Regions from separate parts of the Phreatobacter oligotrophus genome, predicted to be linked through region 2. Evidence: predicted binding sites of a transcription regulator. Region 2 holds the regulator's gene; each other region holds the start of a gene.
What was found. Region 2 encodes LexA, which represses DNA repair genes until DNA is damaged. Its sites were predicted from a motif close to TGTTCNNNNTGTGTTCNG; they were not measured.
Positions count from the first base shown of each region.

Region 1: C8P69_RS08925 (helicase-related protein) is a predicted target of LexA. The motif match lies at 5,413-5,430, and genes of this name have one in related genera.
Region 3: C8P69_RS14690 (PA0069 family radical SAM protein) is a predicted target of LexA. The motif match lies at 1,874-1,891, and genes of this name have one in related genera.
Region 4: C8P69_RS23545 (ImuA family protein) is a predicted target of LexA. The motif match lies at 4,356-4,373, and genes of this name have one in related genera.

Region 1 is NZ_PZZL01000003.1:372,844-380,833, reverse strand. It holds gene C8P69_RS08950 (PAS domain-containing hybrid sensor histidine kinase/response regulator) at 1-962, shown strand, start outside; gene C8P69_RS08945 (globin domain-containing protein) at 965-1,390, opposite strand; gene C8P69_RS08940 (response regulator transcription factor) at 1,639-2,352, opposite strand; gene C8P69_RS08935 (response regulator) at 2,463-3,185, shown strand; gene C8P69_RS08930 (hybrid sensor histidine kinase/response regulator) at 3,188-5,164, shown strand; gene C8P69_RS08925 (helicase-related protein) at 5,505-7,990, shown strand, end outside.
Region 2 is NZ_PZZL01000004.1:129,651-137,640, reverse strand. It holds gene gltX (glutamate--tRNA ligase) at 1-992, opposite strand, end outside; gene C8P69_RS10425 (ComEC/Rec2 family competence protein) at 1,150-3,414, shown strand; gene lexA (transcriptional repressor LexA) at 3,419-4,117, opposite strand; gene C8P69_RS10415 (molybdopterin molybdotransferase MoeA) at 4,223-5,425, opposite strand; gene moaC (cyclic pyranopterin monophosphate synthase MoaC) at 5,428-5,913, opposite strand; gene C8P69_RS10405 (DsbA family oxidoreductase) at 5,969-6,643, opposite strand; gene C8P69_RS10400 (AMP-binding protein) at 6,673-7,990, opposite strand, start outside.
Region 3 is NZ_PZZL01000006.1:53,919-61,908, forward strand. It holds gene metF (methylenetetrahydrofolate reductase [NAD(P)H]) at 1-737, opposite strand, end outside; gene C8P69_RS14685 (ArsR/SmtB family transcription factor) at 737-1,783, opposite strand; gene C8P69_RS14690 (PA0069 family radical SAM protein) at 1,925-3,136, shown strand; gene C8P69_RS14695 (VOC family protein) at 3,173-3,616, shown strand; gene C8P69_RS14700 (ribonuclease HII) at 3,775-4,401, shown strand; gene C8P69_RS14705 (uracil-DNA glycosylase) at 4,619-5,446, opposite strand; gene C8P69_RS14710 (transglutaminase-like cysteine peptidase) at 5,547-6,179, opposite strand; gene C8P69_RS14715 (electron transfer flavoprotein-ubiquinone oxidoreductase) at 6,457-7,990, shown strand, end outside.
Region 4 is NZ_PZZL01000005.1:297,838-305,827, forward strand. It holds gene groL (chaperonin GroEL) at 1-1,537, opposite strand, end outside; gene groES (co-chaperone GroES) at 1,586-1,900, opposite strand; gene C8P69_RS13670 (usg protein) at 2,166-2,435, shown strand; gene C8P69_RS13675 (phospholipase D-like domain-containing protein) at 2,441-4,207, opposite strand; gene C8P69_RS23545 (ImuA family protein) at 4,377-5,201, shown strand; gene C8P69_RS13680 (Y-family DNA polymerase) at 5,086-6,654, shown strand; gene C8P69_RS13685 (error-prone DNA polymerase) at 6,638-7,990, shown strand, end outside.

The sequences.
Region 1 (7,990 bases), on a different contig from region 2:
ATGCGGCGGCAGAGCGCTGCGGCCGGATCGTCAAGAGCTTCCTCGCCATGGCGCGGCAGAAGCCGCCGCAGCGCGAGCCGGTCGCCATCGGCGAGGTGGTGACGGCCGCGCTGGAGATGGTGAATTACGGCGTGCGCAGTTCCGGCATCGAGGTGGAGACCGCGGTGGAGCCGGGCCTGCCCGTGATCACCGGCGACCGCGATCTGCTGACCCAGGTGATCGCCAACCTGCTCATCAATGCCCAGCAGGCGCTGATGGACCGTCCCTCGCCCCGCCGGGTGACGATCGGCGCACGCCGCGACGGCGACGCCATCGCCATCCGTGTGACCGACAATGGCCCGGGCATTCCCGACGAGATCATGCGGCGGGTCTTCGAGCCCTATTTCACCACCAAGCCGGCGGGGGTGGGCACCGGCATCGGCCTGTCCATCTGCCGCAACGTGGTGGAGGCCCATGGCGGCAGCGTCAGCCTGTCGAACCGGCCGGAGGGCGGCGCGCAGTTCGATATCCGCCTGCCCGTTGCGATCGGCGAGGAGCGGGCGACGCCGGTACCGGCCGCGGCGAAGGCGATGGGCGGCCTCGCCGTCCTCATCGTCGATGACGAGGCGGATGTGGCCCGCTCGCTCGCCGAGATCGTCGAGGGGCTCGGCCACCATGCGACGACCATGGAACGGCCCGCCGATGCCCTCGAGAGCATCGGCCGGGACCGCATCGACATTGTCTTCGCCGACCTGAGGATGCCGGGCCTCGACGGCGTCGATTTTCGCGACCGCATCCACCTGCGGGATCCCGAGCTAGCGCGCCGGACGATCATCGTCACCGGCGACACCGTGGCAGGGCCCGACCGGCTGGCGCGGGCGGAGGGCGCGGAGGTGGTGGTGCTGGAAAAGCCCTTCACCTTCGACGATGTCCGCACCGTGCTGGCGCAGGTGATGGCCGGCGCCGTCCCGACCCGCCACTGACCTCAGGCGGCGGTGACCGCCTTGCGGCTCGCCGCCTCGATCATCGCATCGGCGAGGATTCCATAGGCCAGCGCCCAGGCGGCCTGGGCCGAATCGTCGAAGGCCGGGCCGAGCGTGTCGGCAAGGGTGGTGAGCAGCGCGAGGCCGACCGTGTCGTAATGGGCGGCGGTGGCGCCATAGCCCGCATGACGCTCGCCGAGCGCGCGGACATCGCCGATGACCGCATCGAGGTCATGGAGCGACAGCACGACGTGGCTGAGGGCCTGGACCAGCTTGCCGCGCTGGGCGGCAAGGTCAGCCGGGAAGAGCGGCCGGAGCGCCGGATCGAGATCGAAAAGCTTGGTGTAGAAGCGCGCAGCGAAGGTATCGGCCTGGCGGCCGACCTGGCCGAACTGCGAGCGGATGAGGGTGATCTGGGCGGGCGTCATGGGAGGTCTCTCAGGTTGTTCGAGACCTCACCCTCGCCGGCCGCCCCTTCACCCCCATGTCGCGCCGCAGCATGGGCGTTTCGCAGGTTTCAGACACCTGGCGGAAAGCGCTGAAACATCAGGTCGTGCGCGGCGACATCGGCCTGTGTCGCGATGGGGCGACAGTCAGGTTCAACGACGCTCCCCTCGCATCCCGAAGTTTCATGTCCCGCATCTGCCCCCCGACCACCGCCAGGCCCTCGACCGGATCAGCCCGCGGCCTCGTCGCCGGCCGCCGCCTCGGTCGTGTGGTTCGGCACGTCGAACACGTAGCCATGGCCGCGCACGGTGCGGATCGCCTCGGTGTCGAGCTTGCGCCTGAGGCGCGCGATGCGCGAATCGACGGCGCGGTCGAAGGCCTCCTCGTCCTCCGCGGGGGCCTGCTCCATGATCTCCTCGCGGGTCAGCACCTTGCCGGGATTGTCGGCGAAGATGCGGATCAGAGCGACCTCTCCGGCCGACAGCCGGTCCGTGGAGCCGTCCACCTTGAGGATGCGCGCGGCGACGAGATCGACCGAGGCCTTCTCGAAGACCACGAGATTGCGCCGCCGGCCAAGGCGGCGCTGCAGGATATTGGCGACGCGGGCGGCGAGCTCACGCAGCTCGACAGGCTTCTGCACATAGTCGTCGGCGCCGAGTTCGAGGCCGAGAACGCGATCCACAGGGTCCGGATTGCCGGTCAGCACCAGCACGGCGACGTCGCTGGCAAGGTCGGTGCGGATGAGAATGTCGATGCCGTTCTCGCCGGGCAGGCCGATGTCGAGAATGATGAGATCGGGCCTCGACCGGGTGAGATAGGGTTCCAGCTCCCAGGCCGCGCCGAGGCAATCGACATCATAGCCGAGATCGGTCAGGTATTCCTGCACCGCCTCGGCCCAATCGGGCTCGTCGTCGAGGACCGCGATCCGGCCGCGCCGCGCCATGGCTTCACCTTCCACACCAACTGGCCGCAGGTGCTTCCCTGCCGGCGAGTTCATTCTAGAATGCGGCAAGACACGCTGTCACGCTTGCCCGAAATCGGGGGACATTCGGCATGAAAGCCACGGTGGCCATCGTCGACGACGAGGAACACCTGCGGGAGGCCGTGGGTGAATATTTGGAGCTTCAGGGCTTCGAGGTGCTGAGCTACCGCAACGCCCAGGCCTTCCGTGAGGACAGCGTCGGCAAGACGATCGATGTGGCGATTCTCGACGTCGCCATGCCCGGCGAGGACGGGTTGTCGCTCGCCCGCTTCATCCGCAAGACGGGCGGCACCGGCATCATCATGGCGACGGCCGCCGGCCGCCCCATCGACCGAATCGTCGGGCTGGAGATCGGCGCCGACGACTATCTGGTGAAGCCCTACGAGCTGCGGGAGCTCCTCGCCCGCATCAAGAGCGTGCTGCGGCGCGTGAAGGCCGCCCCCGCCACCGCGGCAACGCCTGCGCCGGCAGCCCCCGAGGGCCGAAGCCTGCGCTTCGGCGCCCTCACCCTCGACCTCGACGCCCGGCGCCTCACCGATTCCGGCCGCGGCCCCATCGAGCTCACCGCCATGGAGTTCGACCTCCTCCAGGCGCTCGCGACTCGGCCGAACCGCGTCCTCTCGCGCGGCCAGCTGCAGGAATTCGCCCATGGCCGCACCGTCGACGAGAGCGACCGCTCGATCGACATCCGGGTGACCCGCCTGCGCAAGAAGATCGAGCCGGATCCGGAGCATCCGCGCTTCATCAAGACCGTTCGGGGGGAGGGCTACGTCTTCGTGCCGAGCGGGGCCTGAGCATGGCGGGCCCCTCCGGCGAACCGCCGCAGTCCGTCGCCGCCGGCATGGCGGGGCTCATCACCGACGCGGCCCTTGCGCGCGACGGCCGGCTCGATGGCTCGATCCTCGGGCGGCTGTTCGACGCCATGCCGATCCGCGTCACCGCGGCCGATGCCGAGGGGCGGTTCGTCTATGCCAACCGGGTGGCGCTCGACATGTTCAACCTCCGGCTGGAGGACATTGTCGGCCGCACGGTCCGCGAGGTTCTCGGCGAGGAGATGCATCGCCGCACTGCGCCTTTGCTGCCGCAACTCGCCAAAGGCGCGCCGATCCAATGGACGGACTGGGTCACCTACGGCAATGGCGCCCGACGCTATGTCGAGCAGCTCTACTCCCCCTGCTTCAATCCCGACGGGCAGCTGATCGGCTTCATCGCCTTCATCCGCGACCTCACCGACCTGCGCGAGCGGGAGGAGGCGCTGGAGGCGCGGCTTGCGGCGCTGAACGTCGCCGAGACCATCAACACGGCCATCATCAAGACCTCGATCGATCCGATCATGGTGGTGGACGAAGCGGGCATGCTGGTGGATCTCAACCCGGCGGCCATGGCCACCTTCGGCTATTCGCGGGCCCAGGCCGTGGGCAAGCCCATCGGCGAGCTGATCGTCCCGCCGGCGCTCAGGGCCGCCCATGCCAGCGGCATGGCGCGCTACACCGCCACCGGCATCAGCCGCGTCCTCGATCGCCGCCTCACCATGGAGGCGCAGCGGGCGGACGGCTCGCTCATCCCGATCGAACTGACCATTTCCGAGATCAAGCTGCCGGAGCGGCGCGTCTTCACCGCCCATCTGCGCGACCTCACCGAGGCGCGCGAGGCGGAGCGGCAGCTCGAACGCCAGCGCGAGCGCCTGCATCAGGCCGAGAAGCTCTCGGCCATGGGCTCGCTCCTCGCCGGCGTGGCGCATGAGCTGAACAATCCGCTCGCCATCCTCGTGGCCCAGTCGACGCTGCTGATGGAGACGGCGAACGATCCCGGCCAGAAGCGCCGCGCCGAGCGCATTCACGCCGCCGCCGACCGCGCCGGGCGCATCGTCAAGAGCTTCCTCGCCATGGCCCGCCAGCGGCCCGAGACGCGCGAGCGGGCGCAGATCAACGATCTGGTGCGCTCGACGGGCGAGATGCTGGCCTATGGCCTGCGCAGCCACGACGTGACGCTGGAGCTCGACCTCGACCCGGACCTGCCGGAGATCACCGCCGACCGCGACTTCATCGGCCAGGTCATCGCCAATCTCATCGTCAACGCCCAGCACGCGCTGATCGACCTCGACCCGCCCCGCCGCGTCTCGATCCTTACGCGGCGCAAGAACGGCCATGTGCGGCTGGTGGTCAGCGACAACGGACCGGGCGTGCCCGAGGCGATCGCGGGACGCATCTTCGAACCCTATTTCACCACCAAGCCTGCCGGCGTCGGCACCGGGATCGGCCTGTCCATCTGCAAGTCCATCGTCGAATCGCATGGCGGAACGATCACGCTCGGCCGCAGCGAGGCCGGCGGCGCCGCCTTCACCGTGCTGCTGCCGATCTCGGAGGCCGCAACCGCGCCGGCCGAGGAACAGGCGCCCGACGAAGCGGCGGGGCTTGCCGTGCTGGTGGTCGACGACGAGGCGGATGTGCGCGCCGGCCTTGCCGAAATGCTGGAACTCTTCGGCCATCGCGTGTTGCCGGCCCAGACCGCTCGCGAGGCGCTGGAAGACGGCGCCGTGCTGGAGGCGGACCTCGTTTTCGTGGACCTCCGCATGCCCGGCATCGACGGGCTTCGCTTTCGCGACCAGGCCATCGCCAAGAATCCGCGGCTGGCCGATCGCGTCATCATCATGACCGGCGACGCGGTGGAGGGCCCCGGCGCCATCCAGCGCCACGCAGGCGAGGAGGTCATGGTGATGGAGAAGCCGTTCACGCTTGCCGACGTGCGGCGCATCCTCGCGACCTTCGCCTAGAGTCCTCGCCGATTGCTGCCGAATCTTGCGCCGGGACTGGCGAGTCTTCGCGTTGGCCGTTGGGAAAGAAGACGCGCCGCCCCTGAGTCCTCGTTAAGACATCGTCAACCATGATGACTCGCGACAGCGCGGCGAGGACTCCGCGCAGGGCCGGATCGACTCGGCTTGTGTCGGGAATGACTCGGACACACCACATGTCGTCGTGAACGAATCGGGATTCGACGCGAGTCAGCGATTCGGACCCGATTCGTTCCAGACTCGTTCCGGTCATGAATGCGTGCGTGCTGGCTCACCGAAATGTCACGCCTTTCGCGTGCCGGCATGATACAGACGGCGCTGAATGACCCTGTCGCTTCCGCCTTTGCCCCCCGCCCAACGAGGGCGTGGGGTCACCGCAGTCCTCGGCCCGACCAATACGGGCAAGACGACGCTCGCCATCGAACGGATGCTGGCCCATCCCTCGGGCCTGATTGGTCTGCCGCTGCGGCTGCTGGCGCGCGAGGTCTATGCCAAGCTCGTCGCCAGGGCCGGCGCTGGCGCCGTCGCCCTCGTCACCGGCGAGGAAAAGATCAAGCCGCCCGGGGCACGCTACTGGGTGGCGACCGTCGAAGCGATGCCGCTCGACATCGATGTCTCCTTTCTCGCCATCGACGAGATCCAGATCGCCGGCGACCTTGAGCGCGGCCATGTCTTCACCGACCGCATCCTCAACCGCCGCGGCCGCGACGAGACCATGCTGCTCGGCGCCGGCACCATGCGCGGCCTCGTCGAGAAGCTCATCCCCGGCATCAACATCGTCACCCGGCCGCGCTTCTCCAACCTCACCTTCGCGGGGGAGAAGAAGATCACCCGCCTGCCGCGCCGCTCCGCCATCGTCGCCTTCTCGGCCGACGAGGTCTATGCGATCGCCGAGCTGATCCGCCGCCAGCGCGGCGGCGCCGCCGTGGTGCTGGGGGCGTTGTCGCCGCGCACCCGCAACGCCCAGGTCGAGCTCTACCAGGCCGGCGACGTCGACTATCTCATCGCCACCGACGCCATCGGCATGGGCCTCAACCTCGATGTCGAGCATGTCGCCTTCGCCTCCGACCGGAAATTCGACGGCTACCAGTTCCGCCGGCTGAACCCGGTCGAGTTCGCGCAGATCGCCGGCCGCGCCGGGCGCTCCAACCGCGACGGCACCTTCGGCACGACGGGCCGCTGCCCGCCGCTGGAGGATGATCTCGTCCAGGCGCTGGAGAGCCACAGCTTCGAGGGCATCAAGGTCCTGCAGTGGCGCAATGCCCATCTCGACTTCCGCTCCATCGACACCCTGCGCGACAGCCTCGACGTGATCCCGGAAGAGCCGGGCCTCACCCGCTCGCCCATCGCCATCGACCAGCGGGTGCTGGAGCTCGCCCTGCGCGATCCGGAGGTGAAGGAACGGGCGGTCGGCCGCGAGGCGGTGTCGCGGCTCTGGGATGCCTGCCTCATGCCGGACTACCGGCGCATCTCGCCGGCCTCCCATGCCGACCTCGTGGTGACGCTCTACGGCTATCTCACCGGCCGCACCGCGCGCATCCCGTCCGACTGGATCGCCTCGCAGGTCGCCTTCGCCGACCGGACCGACGGCGACATCGACACACTCTCGACGCGGATTGCTCATATCCGCACCTGGACCTTCGCGGCGAACCGCCCCGACTGGGTCGACGACCCCGTTCACTGGCAGGCTGAGACCCGCCGTGTGGAAGACAATTTGTCTGATGCGCTCCATGAACGCTTGACGCAGCGCTTCGTGGATCGCAGGACGAGCGTGCTGATGCGGCGCCTAAGGGAAAACACCATGCTCGAGGCCGAGATCACCAAAAGCGGCGACGTCACCGTCGAGGGCCAGCATGTGGGCCGCCTCGAAGGGTTTCGCTTCGCGCCGGATCCGCAGGCGGGCGATGGCGAGGCCGGCAAGGCGCTCCGTGCCGCCGCCTCCAAGGCGCTGGCCGGCGAGATCGACGCCCGCGCCGAGCGGCTGTCGTCCTCCGGCGACGAGGCCTTCATCCTCTCCAGCGACGGTACCATCCGCTGGCATGGCGAGGCGGTGGCCAAGCTGGTGGCCGGCGACAAGGTGCTGGCGCCGCGGGTGCGCATCCTTTCCGACGAGCACCTGACCGGAGGTCCGCGCGACCAGGTCCAGGCGCGCCTCGATCTCTGGGTCCATGCCCATATCGCCAAGCTGCTCGGCCCGGTCCAGGCGCTCGAAGCCTCGCCCGAACTCACCGGCCTTGCCCGCGGCGTCGCCTTCCAGCTGGCCGAGGCTGTCGGCGTCATTGAGCGGCCGAAGGTCGCCGACGACGTCAAGCAGCTCGACCAGGAGGCCCGCGCCGTCCTGCGCAAGCTCGGCGTGCGCTTCGGCGCCTATCACATCTACCTGCCGGCGACGTTGAAGCCGGCGCCGCGCGCCCTCGCCCTGCAGCTCTACATGCTTCGGCACGACATGCTGGAGAAGAAGGGCCTCGCCGAGCTGCCGGCGCTCGCCGCCTCGGGCCGCACCTCCATCGCCGTCGATTTGGAGATCGAGAAGGACCTTTATCGTCTCGTCGGCTTCCGTGCGCTCGGCGCCCGCGCCGTGCGCGTCGATATCCTCGAGCGGCTTGCCGACATCATCCGCCCGGCGCTGGCCTGGCGTCCCGGCACGCCGACGCCGGAGCCAGCCGGGCACTTTGCCGGCGGCGGCTTCACCGTCACCGTCAGCATGACCTCGCTGGTCGGCTGCTCGGGCGAGGATTTCGCCTCGATCCTGAAGGGCCTCGGCTACCGGATGGAAAAGCGGCCTGCGCCGCCGCCGAAGCCGGCGGA
Region 2 (7,990 bases):
ATGTGGGGCAGGATGTCGTCGATCGCGGCGAGCAGGCGGTCGTCGGTGGCATGGCGGATGTAGTGGCCGTTGATCGCCTCGAGCTTGGCGAAGTCGAAGCGGGCCGGCGAGCGGCCGATGGACGAGAGGTCGAAGGCCTCGACCATCTCCTCGGTGGAGAAGATCTCCTGGTCGCCATGGCTCCAGCCGAGGCGGACGAGATAGTTGCGCAGCGCCTCCGGCAGGTAGCCGAGCGCCCGGTACTGCTCGACGCCGAGGGCGCCGTGGCGCTTCGACAGCTTGGCGCCATCCGGCCCGTGGATGAGCGGGATATGGGCCATGGCCGGCACCACCCAGCCGAGCGCCTCGTAGATCTGGGTCTGGCGGGCGGCATTGGTGAGGTGGTCGACGCCGCGGATGATGTGGGTGATGCCCATGTCATGGTCGTCGACGACCACGGCATGCATGTAGGTCGGCGTGCCGTCCGAGCGCAGCAGCACGAGGTCGTCGAGGTCCTTGTTGGGGATCACCACGCGGCCCTGGACGAGATCCTCGACCACCGTCTCGCCATCCTGCCGGGCCTTCAGGCGGATCACCGGCTTCACGCCGGCCGGCGCCTCGGAGGGATCGCGGTCGCGCCAGCGGCCGTCATAGCGGGGCGGACGGCCCTCCTTCATGGCGGTGGCGCGCATCTCCTCGAGCTCCTCGGGGGTCGCGTAGCAATGATAGGCCTTGCCGGCGGCGAGGAGCTGGCGGGCGACCTCGGCGTGCCGCTCGGCGCGGGCGAACTGGAAGATGGTCTCGTCGTCCCAGGCAAGGCCGAGCCAGGCGAGGCCATCCAGGATGGCGTCGATCGCTTCGGTGGTGGAGCGCTGGCGATCCGTGTCCTCGATGCGCAGCAGCATCTTGCCGCCGGTCTTGCGGGCATAGAGCCAGTTGAACAGCGCGGTGCGGGCACCGCCGATGTGCAGGAAGCCCGTCGGGGAGGGGGCGAAACGGGAGACGACGGTCATGATTCTTCCGAAGAGGACAGGGCGGGCCGGGCGCGACTAGGCTTCTGGCCGGAAAGCGCGTCGGCTTAGCATGCCGGCACGGGAATGGGGAGCGCCCTGTGGTGAGCGGCCACGCGTCGTCCGGCCCGTCGGTGAGCGCCCTGCCGGGAGGTGGGCGGTGAGGCCGCGCGCGAGGGCACTCGCCATTGCCGCCGGCATGCGTGCCGCGGCTGGCACGCGTCACGGGCTCGGCCTTGAGGCGATCGGCGCGCGGCTGTCGGGATGGTGGGCGCTGGAGCTGGAGCGCGGGCGGGCCTTCCTGTTCCTGCCCGTGGCGATGAGCGTTGGCATACTGTTGTACTTCGCCGCGCCCGATGAACCCTCGCTTGCGGCGGCGATCCTGCTCGCTATCGCCACAGCGTCGGCGGCGATCGTCCTGCGGCGGCATCACGGGCCCGCGCTGGCCATGACCGCGATTGCGGCGGTCGCTCTCGGTTTCGCGGCAGCGGCGACACGGACTGCGTGGGTCGCCCACCCCGTGCTGCGAACCGAGACCCAGTCGCTGACCGTCTCGGCCTGGGTGGAGGCGGTGGAGCGGCGGGAGAATGGCGACCGGCTCACGCTGCGGGTCCGCAGCCTGACGCCAGCGCCCGATCCGGCGCCGGACCGCATCCGCGTCACCAGCCGGACTGCGACCGGGGTCACCACCGGTCAGGCGGTGGTGTTGACGGTGCGGCTGCGCCCGCCGGCCGATCCCGCCGCCCCCGGCCAGTATGACTTCAGCCGTGATGCCTGGTTCGCCGGCTACGGCGCCACCGGGTTCATCATCGGCCAGGTCCGGGCGGGGGAGGTGGGCGAGATGCCCTCCGGCGTCATGCTCCGGGCAAGGCTCGACGCGGTGCGCCAGGCGATCAGCGACCGCATCCGCTCGGCCATCCCCGGCGCGTCCGGCGCCATTGCCGATGCTCTGGTGACGGGTAAGCGCGACGGCATCCCGGAAGGCCTGAACGAGGCCATGCGCGCGGCCGGCACCTATCACATCCTGTCGATCTCCGGCTTTCACATGGCGCTGGTGGCGGCCCTCATCTTCGGCATCGTGCGCGGTGGCCTCGCCCTCGTGCCGTCCATCGCCCTGCGGCACCGCGCCAAGGCCTGGGCCGCCTTCGTCGCCCTGGTGGTGGCGACCATCTATCTCGTGATTTCCGGCGCCGAAGTCGCGACGCAGCGCTCGTGGATCATGATCGCCGTGGTCCTTCTCGGCGTCATGCTCGACCGCGGCGCGCTGACGCTGCGCACGCTCGCCATCGCCGCGCTCGCCGTGCTGCTCGTCGCGCCCGAAAGCCTTCTCGGCCCGAGCTTCCAGATGTCCTTCGCCGCAACGCTGGCGCTCATTGCCGGCTATGTGTCGCTGCGGCCCTTCGCCGAGGCGCATGCCGATGCCCCAGCCGGCATCGGCCGCATGCTGCTCATGGTCACGAATGGGGTCGCGGGCCTTGCGACCAGTTCCTTCGTCGCCTCACTCGCGACGACCCCTTACGCGGCGCACCACTTCAACACGGTGCATCTCTACGGCGTTGCCGGGAACCTCCTCGGCGCCCCGGTCATCGAGTTCTTCGTCATGCCGCTGGAGATCCTGGCGCTGATGCTCTGGCCCTTCGGCTGGGACAAGCCGGTCTGGGCCCTGGCGGGGCTGGGCGTCGACCTCTTCGTGCGGATCGTCGAATGGGTCGCCTCCTGGCCGGGCGGCAAGGTGATCGTGCCGGAGACCCGGCCGTCCGCGCTGCTGGTCCTGTCGCTGGGGCTGGTGCTGGTCGCGGCGCTGTCGACGCCGCTGCGCTGGATCGGGGCGCCGCTGGTGCTGGCCGGCCTCGCGGCCGCTCCCCATGGCAAGCCGCCGCTCGCGCTTGTCGACGGCGACGGCACGACGGTCGCCGCCCGCGCGCCGGACGGAACGCTCCGGGTCGTCTCGCGGCGCGGCAGCCGGTTCGCCGTCCAGCGCTGGCTGCTGGCGGAGGGCGACCGGCGCAATGCGGCGGAGGAGAGCCTGCAACAGGGGGTGCGGTGCGACGGCCTCGGCTGCGCCATGCCGCTGGCGGGCGGCGGCCGCATCGCCGTGCCGCTTCATCCCGATGCACTGGCCGATGATTGCCGCGAGGCGCGGCTGGTGGTGACGCGCTTCGCGGTTCCGCACGGGTGCGGCGCCGTGGTGCTGAACCTTTCGGCGATCCCCTCGACCGGCGCCCTTCGGCTGCGCCACGAGGCCGGATCATGGCAGGTGGAGACAGCACGCCTCACATACGGGACGCGACCCTGGCACCGGGCGCCGCCCAAGGGAGCGATGCCGCCGGTGCTGCAAGGGCCCCATGCGGCGTTACCCCAAGCGCCTGCACCGCCTCCGGCGGCCGACATGCCCGAGGAGGGCGACGCAGAGCCGCCGCGCTGAGCCGTCAGTAGCGGCGGATGAGGCCGACGAGCTTGCCCTGGATGCGCACCCGGTCGGGACCGAGAACGCGGGTCTCGTAGGCTGGATTGGCGGCTTCGAGGGCGATGGAGGTGCCGCGCTTGCGCAGCCGCTTCAGCGTCGCTTCCTCGTCATCGATCAGCGCCACGATGATGTCGCCGGTCTCGGCCGTGTCGCCCTTGCGGATCAGGGCGATGTCCCCTTCGAGGATGCCGGCCTCGATCATCGAATCGCCCCGCACCTCCAGGGCGTAATGCTCGCCGCGGGAGATGAGCTCCGGCGGCACCGAGACCGTCGAGATGCGCTGCTCCACCGCCTCGCGCGGCACGCCGGCGGCGATGCGGCCCATCAGCGGCACGGCGACCGGCATGACCGTGTCGTCATCAACCGGTTGCGGCCGGGAGCGGCCGAGCGAGCCTTCGATGACGCTCGGCGAGAACTTGCCGCGGGCGGTGGCGGGACCGGCCGACTGCTCGGGCTGGCGGATGATCTCGAGGGCGCGGGCGCGGTTCGGCAGGCGGCGAATGAAGCCGCGCTCCTCTAGCGCCGTGATGAGCCGGTGGATGCCGGATTTGGACTTCAGGTCGAGGGCTTCCTTCATCTCGTCGAAGGAGGGGGGCACCCCGGTCTCCTTCAGCCGCTCCTGGATGAAGCGAAGAAGCTCGTGTTGCTTGCGCGTCAGCATCGGATACCGCCCCTGAGTGTCACCGGCCCGAATCGAACGAACAGACCATGAACAATCACTATCTGTTCTATGTGTGTTCTGCAACCGTTGAGATTTCGTGAAGGCCTAGCGCGGCAGGCGGACGACGCGGCAGGGCTCGCCCGCGCGGGCCGCCGGCGCATGGGGCGGGCGCAGGATCAGCGCGTCGGCTTCGGCGAGGACGCGGATCATCGAGGAGTCCTGGACCGGGAAGGGCGTGGCGACGAGGCCGTCCGCCGATGTGGTCAAGCGGGCACGCAGGTGATCGGCGCGCAGGTCATTGGCTGGGACGTCAGAACCGAGAATCGCGGCCTCGGTCGCCGGTCCGTCGACGGCACGTCCCGCGAGGCGGGCAATGAGCGGTTCGAGGAACAACATCGCGCAGACGAAGGAGGCGACAGGGTTGCCGGGCAGGCCGAGCAGCCGCGTTTCGCCGAGATCGGCCATCATCAGCGGCTTGCCGGGGCGCATGGCGATCTTCCAGAAGCCGAGCTCCCCGCCCTCGTGGCGGATCACGTCCCGCATGAGGTCGTACTCGCCGACCGATGCCCCGCCGGAGGTGACGAGGATGTCATGGCCCTCGCTGCGGGCAAGGCGCACCCGGGCGAGGGTTGCATCGAGCCGGTCGGGGGCAATGCCGAGATGGGTCACGTCCGCGCCTGCACGGCGCGCCATCGCGGCAATGGCAAGGGCATTGGACGAGACGATCTGGTTCGGGCCCGGCGCGGTGCCGGGCTCCACCAGTTCGTCGCCGGTCGAGAGGATCGCGACCCGCGGCCGACGGTGGACCGGCACGGATGCGTGGTTCATGGCGGCGGCGAGGGCGAGGCTGCGCGGGTTCATGACAGTGCCCGCGGGCAGGACGCTGACCCCTGCGGTGAAGTCGAGGCCGCGGCGGCGGATGAACTGGCCGGGTCGTGCCGTGCGGTCGATGATCACAGCGTCGCCGTCGCGTGCGGTGTCCTCCTGCATGATGACCGCGTCGGCGCCGGGCGGAATCGGTGCACCGGTGAAGATGCGCACCGCTTGTCCCGTCCCGACCTCGCCGCCGAAGGCCCGCCCAGCCGCGGCCTCGCCGATCACCGTCAGGCGGCCGGGCAGGTCGGATGCGCGGAGGGCATAGCCGTCCATGGCGGACATGTCGTCCGGCGGCTGGCTGCGGGACGCCAGGAGATCGCGGGTCAGCACGCGGCCGTCGCAATCGCCCACCGGGATCCATTCCTCGGGAAGGGGTGATGCGCCGTCGAGAACGCGCGCCAGGGCCTCTTCGACGGGGAGGAGGCCGGCCATGGTCACTCCGCCCGGAACGTGCCGGAGGCGCCGCCTGTCTTTTCGAGAAGCTGCACCGCCTCGATCCGCATGCCGCGGTCGACGGCCTTCACCATGTCGTAGACGGTGAGGCAGGCGACGGAGACGGCGGTCAGCGCCTCCATCTCGACGCCGGTCTGGCCGGAGACCTTCACCGTTGCGGTCACGTGGACACCGGGGAGGGATTCATCCAGCACCACGTCCACGGCGACCTTGGTCAGCAGCAGGGGGTGGCAGAGCGGGATGAGTTCATGAGTGCGCTTCGCCGCCATGATGCCGGCGAGGCGGGCCGTGCCGAGCACGTCGCCCTTCTTGGCATCGCCGGCCCGCACGATGGCGAGGGTCTCGGGCTTCATCACCACGCGGCCGGTCGCCACGGCGGTCCGGTCCGTCGCCGGCTTTGCCGAGACATCGACCATGTTGGCCTGGCCGCTGGCGTCCAGATGAGTGAGCGTCGTTCCCTGTGCCATGACCTGCCCTTAGCCGCTGGCGCGGCGCGCCGCAACGGGCCGCGCGGCGGGTTGTTCAGCTCGCGGCCGCGGGCTGTGCCTGCTCGGCGGCGGCCTGCCGGATCGCGCCGGCGATCGTCTGCGGATCCTCGGCCCCGGCAATGCCATAGCGACCGCCGACGATGAAGAAGGGAACGCCGGTGATGCCGATCTTCTGCGCCGAGGCGATGTCGCGCTCGGTCCGCTCGATATCGGCATCGCTGGCGAAGAGCTCGGCAAGAAGCGCCGGGTCGAGGCCGGCGTCAGCGCCGATCTCGGCGAGCACGGCGGGATCGGAGAGATTGCGCCCCTCGACGAAGAATCCCTTGAACAGCGCCTCGACCACCGCGCCCTGCGCGCCGCCGGCGCGGGCCCAGAGGATCATGCGATGGGCGTTCAGCGTGTTGGGGGCCACCTCGATGGCGTCGAAGTCGAAGGCGATGCCCTCATCGGCGCCGATGCCGGTCAGCCGCTCGTGGATCTGCCGGATGCGCTCGGGATCGCCGAACTTCTTGAGCATATAGGCCTTGCGCGGCTCACCCTCGGCGGGCAGGTCGGGCGCCAGCTGGTAGGGCCGCCAGCGGATGTCGACCGCAATGTCCGGAACCAGTTCCAGCGCCTTTTCGAGCCGCCGCTTGCCGACGAAGCACCAGGGGCAGACGACGTCCGATACGACATCGATCGTCAGGGTGGGGGCAGGGGTGGCGTCCATGGGCGGGCTCCCGGAGGAAAGCCGCCAGTTTAGTACCCCGCGGCGGCCCGCGCCACGCTCAAGAGTTGCGCCAGCGCGGAATGCGCGTCGCCGAGCGGATCGAGGATGCCCTCGGGATCCTTGATGGCGGTCTCCTTGGGCCGGGTGTCCTCGAAGGGGAGCTGTCCGGTCTGGCGTGTGCCGCCGGGAATGGCGAGGGGCGTGAGCCCGCTTTCCACCAGCCGCGCCGCGAGCCCGACAATGGCGCGGCCATCGCCGACGATCCCGGCGACACGCTCGCCGAGCAACCGATCCGGGCGGATCACGGGAGCAATCTCGCCGCCCGCCTCGGCATAGGCGCCGCGAATGGCGGATTCGGCGAAACGGCGTCCGCCGATGGAGACGACACCGGCCTCGCGTGATCCGATGGCGATGCTGCGGGTCGCCTTGTCAGCGGCAGCGGGCATGCCTGTGGCGCGGAAGCCTGACGCGTCGGTGGACCAGAAGGGCGGCTGGCCGTTCTCGGCGCCCGGCGGGAAGGCATGGACCGGCACCATGGCGCCGCGCAGGGCAAGTTCGCCATCCGGACCGACGCGCGTCTCGATGAGCACGGGCGACTGGCCGCTGCCGGATGTGTGCGTGTCGTGGCCGAGGGTGATGGCGCCGCCGGCGCCGCGCAGCCCGCGGGCGACCGCCGTCTCGCCGATGCCGTAGAACACATCGACCGCAAGGCCATCCTCGGCTGCGGCGGCGAAGCTCTCTGCCGAGACCGGCCGGCGCGCCAGCAAGGCGAGGTGCCGCAGCTGCGGCCGTTCGGCCAGCGGCGCGGCGACAACGTATTCGCCGAGCGCGACGGGCAGGACCGCATGGGTGACGCCATCGGGCGCGAGGCGGTCGCGGATGATGCGGGGGGCCAGCGGCGGATGGGCGACAAGCGTGCCGCCCGCCATCAGCCAGGGCACGATCTGCAGGGCGATGCCGGCAAAGCCGTCGGGGGCGAGGGCACCAGCGAAGACCGAATGCTCATCGGGCACGCCGGCCACATAGGCCGCGAGCCCACCGGCCACGACCTCGTTGTGGCTGCGGGCGACGGCGATGTGCCCCTCGGCCACGGCATCGGCCGTGACGATGGCGACGTGATCGGCCGGATTGCCGGAGCGCTCGATCTCGACGCGGTCGGCCACGGTCGGATCTATCATGACGTCGTCGAGCGGGATCACACCGTCGAGGACGGGGCCGCCGAGCGACATGACGAAGCGCACCGAGAAGGTTTCGGCCGCAGCGTAGCGCATGATGTCGGCCGACTCGACCGGGCCGATGCGGCCAGCGGTCAGGACGGCGCGGGCGCCGAGGCGCTGGAGATGGGCC
Region 3 (7,990 bases), on a different contig from region 2:
GGATCGTTCTCCAGGCCCTCGAAGCGCTTGGCGAGCCAGTCCGGCACGCTGGCGCCGGTGCGGGCGGCAAAGCCCGCCGTCTGCTTGAAGTTCTGCACCGGCACGATGCCCGGCACTATCGGAATGGTGATCCCGGCGGCGCGGACGCGGTCGAGGTAGCGCAGGTACACGTCGTTGTCGAAGAAGAACTGGGTAATGGCGCGCGTCGCGCCCGCATCGACCTTGCGCTTCAGCATGTCGATGTCGGTGTCGAGCGACGGGCTCTCCGGATGCTTCTCCGGATAGGCGGAGACCGACACCTCGAAATCGCCGATGGCGCGGATGCCGGCAATGAGCTCGGGCGAGCCCTCGTAGCCGCCGGGATGGCTCTCATAGGCCGTGCCGACGCCGCCCACGGGATCGCCGCGCAGCGCCACGATGTGGCGGACGCCCGCGGCCCAGTAGTCGCGGATGACCTCGTCCACCTGCGCCTTGGTCGCGGCGACGCAGGTCAGGTGCGCCGCCGGCTTCAGGCTGGTGTCCTTGACGATGCGCGAGACGGTCGCATGTGTGCGCTCACGGGTCGAGCCGCCGGCGCCATAGGTCACCGAGACGAAAGAGGGCTCGAGCGGGGCCAGACGCTCGATCGATTCCCACAGCGTCTGCTCCATCTCCTCGGTCTTCGGCGGGAAGAACTCGAAGGAGACCTTCAGACGGGAGCGCGAGACATAGCGGCTCGGCTTGTAGGCGGAGGACATCAGACGACCTCGATGGCTTTGGCCGCCGGGGGGACCGGGGCGTCGGTGAGAATGCGGGGGTCGCGGCCGACCCAGACGGAAACGGTGAGCTTGCCGCTGCCGGCCTCGTCGGCGACGAGGTTCTGGAAGCGGGTGGGCGTGAGGCCGGCAGCCGCCATCCAGCCCTCGACCACGTCGCGGGCGAAGCCGAGGCGGCGATGGGCATGGGCCTCGCGCAGGAATTCCTGCTCGTGGGGAGCAAAATCGACCACCACCAGACGCCCGCCGGGGCGCAGCACCCGCGCCGCCTCGCGGATGGCGCGGGCGCCGTCGTCGAGGAAGTGCAGGACCTGGTGGATGATCACCGCATCATAGGCATCGCGCGGCAGGGCGAGCGAGTAGATGTCGCCGGTGCGCACCGAACAATGGCGGATGCCAGCGCGGTCCAGCGCGGCGCGGGCCAGCGTCAGCATTTCGGGGCTGGCATCGATGCCGAGGCCGCGCTCGATCTCGGGCGCGAAGAGCTCCAGCATCCGGCCGGTGCCGGTGCCGAGGTCCAGAAGCGAACGCAGGGCGCCGCCGGCGAGGGCCTCGCGCACGGCGCGCTCCACCCGCTCTTCCGGGACATGCAGGGCGCGCAGCCGGTCCCAGTCCGCGGCATGGCGGCTGAAGAAGGCCTGCGCCTCCGACGACCGCTTGGCCCGCACCGCCGCGAGGCGATCGCGGTCGCTGGCAAGGATCGCATCGGTGGGATCGACCAGGGCGGCGAGCGCATCGACCGTGCGGGCGCCCGGCCCCTCCCCCGCGGCGCGGAAGAAGGCCCAGGAGCCCTCCTTCACCCGCTCAACGAGGCCGGCTTCCAGCAGCAGCTTCAAATGGCGCGAGATGCGCGGCTGCGACTGGCCGAGAATGTCGACCATGTCGGTGACGGTCAGCTCGGCCTCGACCAGCAGCGCGACGAGGCGCAGGCGCGTCGGTTCGCCAACGGCGCGGAGAACCGCGACGGCGTCGTCGAAACCGTAGCCGGGCTGGATCGCGCGGGCTGTCTTGGCGGCAGGGATCGTCACATCAACCACTCACATATAAAGATATCTTTATGCCCGATTGCTGGAGAGCGCAAGAGCCTCCGGCGCCCAATCCCCATCCAACCGGCGTTTTGTTCCGCCTTTGTTCTTGAGACTCGGACCGCCCGCTGCTAGCCTCCGGCCATGCCGCGCCCTGCCCCCTCGACGCGTCCCGATCCTGAACCCGAGCTGATGAACGGCACCGGAATGGAGGCCGCCGCGGCGCGCATCTTCGGGCTGCGCACCGCCCGCTCGCTCGATGTCGCCGGCGGCACCGGCATTGCCCAGGACCGCCGCCGCGGCCGCGGCACTTTGACCAACCCCTCCGGCCGCTTCGAGCGCGAGAGCCGCGAGGCCGTGGACGACGGCTGGAACAGCCTGGAGGAACTGCCGGCCTTCGCGACATCGGTGACCGAGGAGAAGGCGAAGCGGATCATCACCCGCAACGTGTCGCCCGACCTCAACTTCGACCGCTCCATCAATCCCTATCGCGGCTGCGAGCACGGCTGCACCTACTGCTTCGCCCGCCCAAGCCACGCCTATATGGGCCTCTCCCCCGGCCTCGATTTCGAGACGCGGCTCTTCGCCAAGCCCAATGCGCCGGAGCTGCTCGAGAAGGAGTTGGCGGCGCCGGGCTACCAGCCGCGCACCATCGCCATCGGCACCAACACCGACCCCTACCAGCCCATCGAGCGGCAGTGGAAACTGACGCGCCGCATCCTTGAAGTGCTGGAGGCGGCGAACCACCCGGTCGGCATCGTCACCAAGAACCACCTCGTCACCCGCGACATCGATATCCTCGCGCGCATGGCGGAGAAGGGCCTTGCCAAGGTGGCGATCTCCGTCACGACGCTGGACCCGAAGCTCGCCCGCTCGCTGGAGCCCCGCGCCTCCACCCCGCCCAAGCGGCTGGAAGCGATCCGGATGCTGTCGGAAGCCGGGATCCCGGCGGCGGTGCTGGTCGCGCCCATCATTCCCGTGGTCAATGACGCGGAGATCGAGCGCATTCTCGATGCCGCCTGGCACATGGGCGCCCGCGAGGCCGGCTATGTGCTGCTGCGCCTGCCCCACGAGATCCGCGACCTGTTCCGCGAGTGGCTCGTCGCCAACCGGCCCGATGCCGCCCGGCATGTCCTGTCGCTGATCCAGGACACCCGTGGCGGAAAGGACTATGACGCGACCTTCCACCTCCGGCAGAAGGGTACCGGCCCGTTCGCCTGGATGATCGGCCGGCGTTTCGAGATTGCCCGCGAGCGCCTCGGCTTCAACCGCCGCTCGCTGCGGCTGGAGACGCGCCACTTCACGCCGCCGCCGCGCAAGGGGCCGGCGGCTGCCGAGCAGCTCAGCCTGTTCTGACCATCGGGGCCGTCCCCGTCACTGCAAGGAGCCGTCATGGCCGCCATCGCCATCGTCACGCTGGGGGTCGCCGACGTCGCGCGGTCGACGGCCTTCTACGAGGCCATCGGCTTCCGGCGCTCAGTCGCACTGAGCCGCCCAAGCATCAGCTTCTTCGCCGCGGGCGGCACGGTGCTGGCGCTCTACGGGCATGGGGCGCTGGCCGAGGATGCGGGCCTTCCCGCCGAGCCCCGCGCGCCCTTCGGCGGTGTCACGCTGGCGCGCTGCCTCGCCTCCAAGGAGGCGGTGGACGCGGCTTTCGCCGCGGCACTCGCCGCTGGCGCGAGCACACTCAAGGCCCCGCATGACGCCTTCTGGGGCGGCTATTCCAGCTATGTCGCCGACCCCGACGGCCACCCGATCGAGATCGCCTGGAACCCCTTCATCCCCCTGCGACCCGACGGCTCGCTGGAGCTGCCGCCCGACCCGCCGGCCGCTTGAATCGCCACGTGAGCGGCTTGAATCGCCGCATCAACAGCCGGATTCTCGCTCTTCACGCCCGCCGCCAAGCCCCTGACTGGACTCATCTTTCACCCCGCCGGTTGAATCGGAACCGCAGCGGCGCTTGCCGGCTCGCAGGTCATCGGCGAGACAGGGGCATGGCCGTCCTGATTCCGACCTTCACCCTTGAGGCCCGTGCTCTCGCCCAGGGCTTCGCGCCGGTTGCCGGCGTTGACGAGGCGGGCCGCGGCCCGCTGGCCGGCCCGGTGGTCGCGGCGGCGGTGATCCTCGATCCACAGGCGATCCCCGAGGGCCTTGCCGATTCCAAGGTGCTGGACGAGCCGGCCCGCGAGGCGCTCTACGAGGCGGTAACGCGCTCGGCGCTGGCCTGCGCCATCGCCTCCTCCGGTCCCGCCCGGATCGATGCGACCGACATCCGCAAGGCGACCCTCCACGCCATGAGCCGGGCGGTGACGGCGCTGTCGATGCCGGCGCGCCATGTACTGGTCGATGGCCGTGACGTGCCGCCCCTGCCGCTCGGCGTGTCGGGCGAGGCCATCGTCGACGGCGACGCGCTGGTGCTCTCCATTGCCGCCGCCTCGATCCTCGCCAAGGTCCATCGCGACCGGCTGATGCGGCAGGTCCATGGCGCCTGTCCGCAATGGCGCTTCGACCAGCACAAGGGCTACGGCACCAAGGTCCACCGCGAGGCCCTGAAGGCCCACGGCCCCTCCCCGCACCACCGGATGACCTTCGGCTCGCTGAAGGCGATCAGGGAGGAGTGAGGAGCAACGGGGCCCCATCGATGGGCAGCGGACGGCCGTCGCTCTTGCGCAAACCTCTCGGCGTCATGCCCGGGCTCGGCCCGGGCATCCACGAATTCTCATGGGGCGGTGGTCAAGTCGTGGATACCCGGCACAAGGCCGGGCATGACGGAGGGGCGGCTATCGATCGGGGGGTTAAGGACAACCCTCGCCACGACGCGATGGGCGCCCCTTCCCCTCACATCCCCAGCGCCTTGCGGATGGTCAGCATGTCCCGCCAGGCCTGACGCTTGGCTATCGGGCTGCGCAGCAAATAGGCCGGGTGGAGCGTGGCGATGGCCTGGATCTCCCGCCCATCCTCCAGCGTGAAGGGCATGAGCCGCCCGCGCGCCTTCATGATGCCCTTGAGGCCGAGCAGCGTCTCCGTCGAGGGCGCGCCGACGCAGACCAAAAGGTCCGGCGCCTTGAGCGTGATCTGCCGGCGGATGAAGGGCTCGCAGATGGCGATCTCCTGCGGCGTCGGCGTGCGGTTGCCGGGCGGCCGCCAGGGAATGATGTTGGCGATATAGGCGTTGGTCGCGCGGTCGAGGCCGACGGAGGCCAGCATCCGGTCGAGCAACTGGCCCGAGCGCCCGACGAAGGGCTTGCCCTCGAGGTCCTCCTCGCGGCCGGGCGCCTCGCCGACGAACATGATGCGGGCATCGCGCGCGCCGTCCTCGAAGACGGTCTTCGAGGCGGTGGTCTTGAGGGCGCAGCCGTCGAAGGCCTCGACGATGGCCTTCAGCGCATCGAGGCTCATCGCGGCCCGTGCGGCATCGCGCGCGGCAGCCACCGCCGAATCGGGCGAGGGCGGCGCGCCCTCGGCGCTCACCGGACGCGGCCGGGCAACCGCCGGCGCCGCCATCTCCGCCGCGCGGGCGGCAGCCGCCTCGCGGCGGCGGGACAGCTCGGCATCGGCCTCGGCGAACCGGTCCACCGCCTCCTCGACAAGCGCCACGTCGATGCCCGCGTCGCGGTAGAAGACGAGCAGCGCCTCGATCTCATCAGGGGTAAGCGACAGGGTCATGGGGCCATCATAGGCGAAAGGCCGGAGCGCTGCGACCCGCTCCGGCCTTGCCTCTCCACCCGCTGCGACCGCCGGGGAGATGATGCTGGGCTGAAGAAACTCAGCGGCGCGGATTGGCGACCAGCTGCGGGCCGGCGGCGCCGCCATTCAGCGAAACCCACTGGTTCGGGTCGGTCTGCGATTGGCGCTTGATGAAGCGGTAGCCGGTCTCGTGCCAGAGCTTCACCTCGTTGGTGAAGTTGTCGAGGACGTAGTCGCCGCGATCGGTGACGACCGTCAGGATGGCATGGCCGTCGCCGTTGAGGTCGCGCACCACGGTGATGAGCATGGCCTCGCGCGGCACGCCGAGGGCGATGAGGCGGCGCTTCTTCTCCAGCACCAGGTCCTCGCAGTCGCCCTTCCCGTCCACCGGATAGGTCCAGTACTCCTCGACACCGAAGAGCTCGAGGTCGGTGACCTGCTGGATCTCGCGGTTCACCTGGACATTGATCCGGGCGAGCTGGGCGAAGGCGGCGGAGGTCAGCGTGACGCTGCGGGCGGCCGGCGAGCGCTGGGCGCAATCGACCGGATTCTCGTTGCAGAACTGCACCCAGCCGATGGGCGCCGAGGTGGCGGCGCCAGCGGCAAGCGAGGCGACGCGGCGCGGCTGTTGCGGCTGCTGAGCGGCAGCCTCGACGGCAATGCCGGCCATGCCGAAGGCAGCGATGAAAAACCAGGACGCAAAGCGAACCATGGGTGAAAACCCCTGAACCAACGATGACTGCCCTGCGACCCGGGGTCATTAATCTCCTGTTAATCTTTGCGGCACAAGAGGGGTTGTTAAGACATCGTTAACGGACCTTACCGAAGGGTTAACGCCTGCCGCGACGGGCGGCCGGACGTGCGGAAAGGGCCTGGCGGACGGCACCCCTCGGCCGCTCGACGCGTTGTCTTCGGCGGGAAGCCGTGCTTTAGAAACCTGCAAAACACCAAGGAAAGCCCTGCGCTTTCCGCAGTCACGAGGATGTTCGATGGCCGAAGCGATGGACCTGCCCGAGCGCGAGGGCATGGACTATGACGTCGTGATCGTCGGTGCCGGCCCGGCCGGCCTTGCCGCTGCCATCCGCCTTAAACAAATCGACGAAAATCTGTCCGTCGTGGTTGTGGAAAAGGGCTCCGAGGTCGGCGCCCACATCCTCTCCGGCGCCGTCATCGACCCCTCGGGCCTCGATGCGCTCCTCCCTGACTGGCGCGAGGACCCGGACCGCCCGCTGAAGCAGGAGGTCACCGACGACCGCTTCTACTTCCTCGGCCCCGCTGGCGGCATGCGCCTGCCGAATTTCGGCATGCCGAAGCTGATGAACAACCACGGCAACTTCATCGGCTCGCTGGGCAATGTCGCGAAGTGGCTCGGCGCCCGCGCCGAGGCGCTCGGCGTCGAGATCTATCCGGGCTTCGCCGCCGCCGAGGTGCTGTTCGACGACAAGGGCGCGGTCATCGGCGTCGCCACCGGCGACATGGGCATTGCCCGCGACGGCGAGATCACCGACCGCTTCACCCGCGGCATGGAGCTGCGCGGCCGCTACACCCTCTTCGCCGAGGGCGCCCGCGGCCACCTGACCAAGCAGCTCATCAAGCGCTTCAAGCTCGACGAGGGCCGCGAGCCCGGCAAGTACGGCATCGGCCTCAAGGAGGTCTGGCAGGTCAAGCCGGAGAACCACAAGCCGGGCCTCGTCCAGCATTCCTTTGGCTGGCCGCTGGACATGAAGACCGGCGGCGGCTCGTTCCTCTACCACGCCGAGGACAACCTCGTTTACGTCGGCTTCGTCGTCCACCTGAACTACGAGAACCCGACGCTCTCGCCCTTCGACGAGTTCCAGCGCTTCAAGCAGCACCCCATGGTCCGCCCGACTCTGGAGGGCGGCAAGCGCATCTCCTACGGCGCCCGCGCCATCACCGAGGGTGGCTGGCAGTCCGTGCCGAAGCTCGCCTTCCCCGGCGGCGCGCTGCTCGGCTGCGCGGCGGGCTTCGTCAACGTTCCCCGCATCAAGGGCTCGCACAACGCCGTCCATTCCGGGATGCTGGCGGCCGAGCACCTCGCCAAGGCGCTGGCCGAGGGCCGCTCGCATGACGAGCTCTCGGCCTACGAGGAGAGCTGGCGCTCCAGCGCCATAGGCAAGGACCTCTGGCCGGTGCGCAACGTCAAGCCGCTCTGGTCGAAGTTCGGCACGATCGGCGGCGTCATCCTCGGCGGCGTCGACATGTGGATCAACTCGATCTTCGGCGCCTCGCCCTTCGGCACGCTGAAGCACGGCAAGGCCGACTACGCGACGCTGAAGCCCATCGCCGAGGTGAAGCCGATCGTCTATCCGCGCCCGGACGGGGTGATCTCCTTCGACAAGCTGTCGAGCGTGTTCCTGTCGAACACCAATCACGAGGAGGACCAGCCGGTCCATCTCACGCTGAAGGACCCGGCGGTGCCGATCCGCGACAACCTGCCGATGTATGGCGAGCCGGCGCGGCTCTATTGCCCGGCGGGCGTCTACGAGGTGGTCTATGCCGATG
Region 4 (7,990 bases), on a different contig from region 2:
CCGCGACGGAGGCCGCGTCCTGGATCGCCGTGCGCACGACCTTGGTCGGGTCGATGATGCCGAGCTTGAACATGTCGCCATAGGCATCGCCCTGGGCATCATAGCCATGGGCATAATCGGCCTTGTCGGTGACCTTGCCCACGACGATCGAGCCCTCGACGCCGGCATTCTCGGCGATCTGGCGGATGGGGGCCTCCAGCGCCTTGCGGACGATGTCGATGCCGGTGCGCTGGTCGTCATTGGCGCCCTTGAGGCCCTCCAGCGCCTTGGCGGCGCGCAGGAGGGCGACGCCGCCGCCGGGCAGGATGCCTTCCAGCACCGCCGCGCGGGTGGCGTTGAGCGCGTCGTCGACGCGGTCCTTCTTCTCCTTGACCTCGACCTCGGTGGCGCCGCCGACGCGGATCACCGCGACGCCGCCGGCGAGCTTCGCCAGCCGCTCCTGCAGCTTCTCGCGGTCGTAGTCGGAGGTGGTCTCCTCGATCTGCGCCTTGATCTGGGCGACGCGGGCCTCGATGTCCTTCTTCGAGCCGGCGCCGTCGACGATGGTCGTGGCCTCCTTCTCGATGCGGACCTTCTTGGCGCGTCCGAGCATGTTGAGAGTGACGTTCTCCAGCTTGATGCCGAGATCCTCGGAGATCGCCGTGCCGCCGGTGAGGATGGCGATGTCCTCCAGCATGGCCTTGCGACGGTCACCGAAGCCCGGCGCCTTCACCGCGGCGATCTTCAGGCCGCCGCGCAGCTTGTTGACGACGAGGGTGGCGAGCGCCTCGCCCTCGACGTCCTCGGCGACGATGAGCAGCGGCTTGCCGGTCTGCACCACGGCTTCGAGCACCGGCAGCATGGCCTGCAGGCCGGTCAGCTTCTTCTCGTGGATGAGGACGTAAGGGTCCTCGAGCTCGGCCACCATCTTGTCGGCATTGGTGACGAAGTAGGGCGAGAGGTAGCCGCGGTCGAACTGCATGCCCTCGACCACGTCGAGCTCGGTCTCGAGGCTCTTGGCCTCCTCCACCGTGATGACGCCCTCGTTGCCGACCTTCTGCATGGCCTCGGCGATCATCTTGCCGATGGCGACGTCGCCATTGGCCGAGATCGTGCCGACCTGGGCAACCTCGTCGGACTTGGTGACCTTGCGGGAGTTCTTCTCCAGCTCCTTGGTCACCGCCTCGACCGCAAGGTCGATGCCCCGCTTCAGGTCCATCGGGTTCATGCCGGCGGCAACCGACTTCGCGCCCTCCTTGACGATGGCCTGGGCGAGAACGGTGGCGGTGGTGGTGCCGTCACCGGCAGCGTCGTTCTGCTTGGACGCCACCTCGCGCACCATCTGCGCGCCCATGTTCTCGAACTTGTCGGAGAGCTCGATCTCCTTGGCGACGGTGACGCCGTCCTTGGTGATGCGCGGGGCGCCGAAGCTCTTCTCGATGACGACGTTGCGGCCCTTGGGACCGAGCGTCACCTTGACCGCATTGGCCAGGATGTCGACGCCGCGCAGCATCTTCTCGCGCGCGTCCTGCGAAAACTTCACGTCCTTCGCAGCCATGGTTCCTCACTCCATTGATCAGACTTGAGGGATAGGATCAGGCCCCGCTCAGGCGGCCTTCTTCAGGCTCGCCGAGCTCTCGACGATGCCCATGATGTCGCTCTCCTTCATGATCAGGTAGTCGACACCGTCGATCTTGACCTCGGTGCCGGACCACTTGCCGAAGAGCACGATGTCACCCGCCTTGACGTCGAGGGCGACGAGTTCGCCGCGCTCGTTGCGCCCGCCGGGGCCGACGGCGATCACCTCGCCCTCCTGCGGCTTCTCCTTGGCGGTGTCGGGGATGATGATGCCGCCGCGGGTCTTCTCCTCGGCGTCGATGCGCTTGACGACGACACGGTCATGCAGTGGCCGAAACTTCATGAGTTCCTCCGGATGTGGATCATCGCTTCTGTCAGTGGCCGGGACCCGTCGCGAGGAGTGAGCGAGCGCATCGCCCGATGCCCTCCGGCATCCCGTCCGGGCGATGAGTTAGGAAGCCGGATTTTGCCCTTCAAGACCCCTGTCAGCACTTTTTTCAAACGAGTGCTAACAGACTGATTTCGATGACGAAAATGAATTTTCTTGTTGCCTGGCGCTTGATGTTGCGCTGCACTCGGATTCGTCATCCGGCAAAGGAGGTTCGTGCATGGCATCGGCAGATTTCGCCCGCCAGATCGAGGGCTACGGGCTGACCACGGCAGGCATTCTCTACCGCCTGCCCGACCATCCCTCCATCCTCCAGGAATATGTCTGGCAGGCCTATGACCTCGCCCCGCGCTTTCCCGAGCTGAACCGCTTCCTGGCCTTCTGGCAGGCGAGCCTGGAGGGCAAGCTCTACCGCGTCACCGTCGCCCACAAGGACCTGATCGGCCCGGCCGAGCTGGCCATGGTCGCCGGCGAGTTCCGGGTGCATTGAGGCGGCTAGCGCGAGAAGAGCTTTCTGTCGCGCAGCGCCTGGCTATCCGGCTTGTAGAAGCGGTCGAACCAGCTCGCCCCGGCGCCGGAAATGGCGACGGGCTTCTGGAGCACCAGTTTGCGCCGAGTAGTGGCGGCTGAAGGCTTTTTGCGTCGGCCGCGCTTCGGAGCTTTGCCGCTCTTGGCCTCCTCCATCCGGTTGCGAAAATGGAGATGGTCGAAGATGCGGATCGCCTCGATCGCGTAGGCGGCAGCGATCTTTCGATCCTCGATCATGATGAGGTGATCGCCGTTCTTGCTCTCGCCGCTCGGCGAAAGATTGCTCGACCCGGTGAACACCTTGGCGGTCGGCAGATCAAAGTCCGTGACGACGAACTTGTTGTGGATGGTGCGGCCCTTGCCGCCGGACCACTCGCTGGCGAACGGCTCGGGCGCATTGGCTCCGAGGAACTTGAAGTCGACGACACCAAGGGAACCGTCGGGCTTTTTCAGTTCAAGTCCGCCGCGCTGGTCCACGGTGCCATAGCTGAAAAGGGGTTTCTTGATGAGATCATCGAGCGTTTCCCGGGTCGGCCCCTTCGTCGTCTGCCCGAGGAAGGCGATGGAGTAGAGCACTGAGGACGTTGCCTGCTCGATGGCGGCACCGACAGGGCTGAGGGACAGGTCGGTGTTCTGGTGGGGAGAGAAGCACAGGTGAAACCTTGGCCCAGGGCGATGGTCGACGAGATGCCAGGTGCGGGCGAAGGCCGAATCACGGAAACTCGATGGGTCGACGAAAGCAAGGTCGAACATGGTGCCGAACAACGCACCGACCTCTGGAGAGTGGAAGACGAGGACGTTGTTGGCCTGGATATACAGGCCACGGAAGGTGAAATTGGTGGAGCCGCACAGCACCTTCTCTACCACGCCACCGCGGCGCTGGATGAAAACCTTGTTGTGCTGGAGGCCTGAAAAATGCGTTCGCTTGACGGCGCCACCACCGGCACTGGACTTGAAACGCTTGAACGCCCGGGACTCCGAACTGGTGGGTTTATTGTGATCGGGCGGCGAGTCATCGACGATGATGCGCAACCGACTGCCGAGACGTTCGAGACGGCCGATGATGTCAGGCTCATTCAGATCGTAGGCCATGACGTCCAGCGTCACACCGGGGTCTGCCGCGGCCGTATCCAGGAAGTCGAAGATCAGCCGTCGGGCCTCGAAACCGAGCCAGTCATAGACACTTTCGCCCCATGGCGCCCGGAGATCCGGTTTGACGAAATCGATCCCGTCCTCGCTTTTGGCGGGAATGATATCCGCGGCATTGTGGAAGGTCTGGGCATAGGCTTGCGAGGAGGCGAAATTACGAGTGAAGCCGATATCAACTAGGCCGTCATAGGTGACTTCCGCATGGTCCATATCGACCTGTAGGGAGGTTCCCTTGGTGAGGACATTGTCCCTGGGCATGTGCATCTTGGTGACGCGGTAAAGGTAGGTTCCATCCCTCCCTTGGGGCGGGAAGTCGATCCAGCGGAATTTTTGAATGGGTGCTTCTGTTGTGGGGAAAGCCCGGGCGCCGGTCACGGCCGTCCCCGCTGGCTGATCATAGGAAAACGCCAACCGATTACGCAGGGGAATGAAGTCAGCCTCTCCGGGATTTTTCACCTCGATGGCGAAGCCGACGAAATCGTCCTCCGGATGATCCACGTCGAAGCCGAGCAGCGTGGTACGTTCGCCGCGCGTGAGCTTGCAAACGAAACCGTCCTTGTCTTTGCGGTTCTCGAAATCCGTCATGATACGCTCCCCCCCAATAGGATTAGAGCAACTCAGGGTAGAGCGACCGGTAAATAGAGGTATATTCCGGATAGGCTCTCTCCCGATGAGGGCCAAAGGCCATCCTCCAAACCCGCCTTGACTCTCGCCGGAAGAGTCCCCTCTATATAAGAACAAAACAGGAACAATCATGACCGCGCGACGCGACACCCTCGCGGCGCTGAAGGGCACCCTTGCGCGTCTGGAGCGGGGGGGCATGCCCCCGGCGTCGCCTCATGCTGACCTTGGGCCCGGCCTCGTGCCGCTTGGCGCGGCGAGCCTCGACGCGGCGATCGGCGGCGGCATCGCCCGCGCCGCCCTGCACGAGGTCCATGCCGAGGCGCCGATCCATGTGCCGGCGGCAACCGGCTTCACCCTCGGCCTCGCCCGCCGCACGGCCCCGTCAGGGCCACTCGTCTGGGTGCGCCAGCGCTTCATCGACCAGGAATTCGGCCGGCCCTATGGCCGCGGCCTCGCCGCTCTCGGTCTCGATCCCTCATGCGTCGTGCTGGTGCGCGTCAAGGACGCCGAGGAGGCGCTGAAGGCGACACTGGACGCCGCGCGCTGCGGCGCCGTCGGCGCCATCGTCGCGGAGATCTGGGGCGCGCCGAAGATCCTCGACCTCACCGCCAGCCGCCGCCTGTCGCTGGCCGCCGCCGAGAGCGGCGTCACCGTGCTGATGACCCGCGCCGGCGCCGAGCCCGAGCCCTCCGCCGCCCTCTCCCGCTGGCGCGTGCGCGGCCTTGCCTCCGAGGCCGCCGAGGGCGGCCTGCCCGGCCGGCCCGCCTTCTCCGTCACCCTGCTGCGCCACCGCGCCGGCATTCCTCCCCGCGACTGGTCCATGGAGTGGGATCGTGAACATGGCCGCTTCCGCGAGCGGACGGCGCTACCTGGCCGTCTGGCTCCCCTTCCTGCCGAGCGAACGGCTGCGCCGGCTGTGGAGGCGCAACCCGTCCCCTTCCGCCGCGCCGGCTGACGCGCCGCTCGTCCTCGCCGAGAAGGTGGCGGGCGCCCTGCGCGTCGCCGCGGTTGACCCGATGGCGCGCGACCTTGGGCTAGGCCCCGGGCTGAAGCTCGCGGATGCGCGGGCCTGCGTTCCCCATCTCGTCGCCATCGATCACGACCCGGCGGCGGACCTCAGCCTGCTGGAGCGCCTCGCCGACGCCGCCGACCGCTACACGCCGCTCGTCGCCCTCGACGGGCCGGACGGCCTCGTCCTCGACGTGACCGGCTGCGCCCATCTCTTCGGCGGCGAGGCGGCGCTCTGCCGCGATTTTCTCGAACGTCTGCGCAGCGCCGGCTTCACCGCAAGGGCGGTGCTGGCGGGAACGCCGGACGCGGCCGCGGCGCTCGCCCGCCACGGCAGGCCCGGCATCGTGCCACCCGGCGGCGAGGCGGAGGCCGTGGCGCGGCTCCCCGTCGCCGCCCTCGGCATCGACGCCGCAACCGTCCTCGCCCTCACCCGCGCCGGCCTCAAGACCATCGGCGACCTCATGGGCCGGCCGAGCGACATCCTCGTCGCCCGCTTCGGCGCGGGCCTTGCCACCCGCCTGCGCCGCGTCACGGGGCGCGAGGACACGCGGCTGACGCCGCGCCGGGCGGTCGCCGCCTGCATGGTGGAGCGGCGCTTCGCCGAGCCGGTGGCGCGGCGCGAGGACCTTGCCGGCGCCCTCGGCCTCATCCTCGGCAAGGCCGCCGCGACGCTGGAGCAGCGCGGCGAGGGCGGCCGGCTCTTCGAGGCGAGCTTCTATCGCACCGACGGCGTCGTGCGCCGCATCGCGGTGGAGACGGGCGAGGCAACCCGCGACACCGCCGCTGTTGGCCGCCTCTTCGCCGAGCGCATGCACCTGCTGGATGATCCCACCGATCCCGGCTTCGGCTTCGACCTCATGCGCCTCGCCGTGCCGCGCACCGAGGTGCTTGCCCCCCGCCAGGTGCTCATCGACGGCCGCGGCGAGGCCGAGCGCGAGACCGCCGCCCTCGTCGACCATCTGGTCGCCCGCTTCGGCCGGTCCAACGTACTGCGCTTCCTCGACCGAGCCTCCCATGTGCCGGAACGCGCCGAGGTCATGGTGCCCGCCATTGCGGTCGGCGGCGGCGGCTATCGCAGCGCCGGACCCCAGGTCACGCGGCCGCTAGCCCGCCCGCTGCAGCTCTTCGATCCGCCGCAGCCCATCGAGACCCTCGCCGAGGTGCCGGACGGGCCGCCCGCCAGCTTTTTCTGGCGGCGCACCACCTTCCAGATCATCCGCGCCGAGGGACCGGAGCGCATCGCCGGGGAATGGTGGCGCGACGGCGAGGACATGCTGACGCGGGACTATTACGGCCTCGAGGACCGCGAGGGCCGCCGCTTCTGGGTCTTCCGCCAGGGCCTCTATGGCCGCGAGACCGCAAGTCCCCGCTGGTTCATCCATGGGCTCTTCGCCTGAGGCGGCCATGGTCTATGCCGAGCTTGCCACCCACACGAACTTCTCCTTCCTGCGCGGGGCCTCCCATGCCCGCGACCTCGTGCTCACCGCCCTGCTGCTCGGGCAGGCCGGCATCGGCATTGCCGACCGCAACACCGTGGCGGGCGTCGTGCGCGCCCATGCGACGCTGGAAGAGTTGCGCACCGTGGGCCTGCCGCCGCCCGAACGGGTGCGCGAGGGCTCGGGCCCTGGCGAGGTCACCTTCGTCGAGGCGCCGCGCCCCGACCTGTCGCAGGAGGTGGTGAAGGCGGCCGCCGCCCGCTTCCGCCTCGCGGTGGGCAGCCGCCTCGTCTTCTGCGACGGGTCGCCGGAGGTCATCGTCTATCCGCAGAACCGGGTGGGCTGGGGCCGGCTCTGCCGCCTCCTCACCACCGGAAACTTGAGGGGCCGCAAGGGCGAGTGCCGGCTCACGCTCGATGACCTCGCCGCCGACACCCGCGACCTCCTGCTGATCGTCATGCCCAGCGAGGACGAGGCGGCCCTGACCCGTAGCCTCCAAACGCTCGGCGAGGCGGCGCCCGGCCAGCTCTGGCTCGCCGCCACCATGGGCCGCGACGGCGAGGACCGCCGCCGGCTCTTTGGCCTGCGCGACATGGCGACGGCGCGCGGCCTGCCGCTCCTCGCCGTCAACGACGTGCTCTACCACGACCCCGCCCAGCGCGACCTTCAGGACGTGCTCACCTGCATCCGCGAGGGCGTCACCATCGAGGAGGCAGGCTTCCGGCTTCAGGCTCATGCCGAGCGTCACCTCAAACCCTCGGCCGAGATGGCCCGCCTCTTCCGCGACTGCCCGGAGGCCGTGGCCGAGACACAGAACCTCCTCGCCCGCATCGACTTCTCGCTGTCGGAACTGAAATACGAATATCCGCAGGAGCCCGTGCCGCCCGGCTGGACGCCGCAGGGCTGGCTCGAAAAGATCACCTGGGAGCGCGCCGCCCACCGCTATGGCGGCACCGTGCCGGACAAGGTCCGCAAGCTCCTCGCCGACGAGCTCGCCCTCATCGCCCAGCTCGACTATGCCCGCTACTTCCTCACCATCGTCGACATCGTCCGCGTCGCCGAGGACAAGGGCATCCTCTGCCAGGGCCGCGGCTCCGCCGCCAATTCCGCCGTATGCTACGTGCTCGGCATCACCGCGGTGGATCCGAACGACCACGACCTGCTCTTCGCCCGCTTCATCTCCTCCGAGCGCAAGGAACCGCCGGACATCGACGTCGATTTCGAACACGAGCGGCGCGAGGAGGTCATCCAGCACATCTATGCCCGCTACGGCCGCGAGCGCGCCGGCATCGCCGCC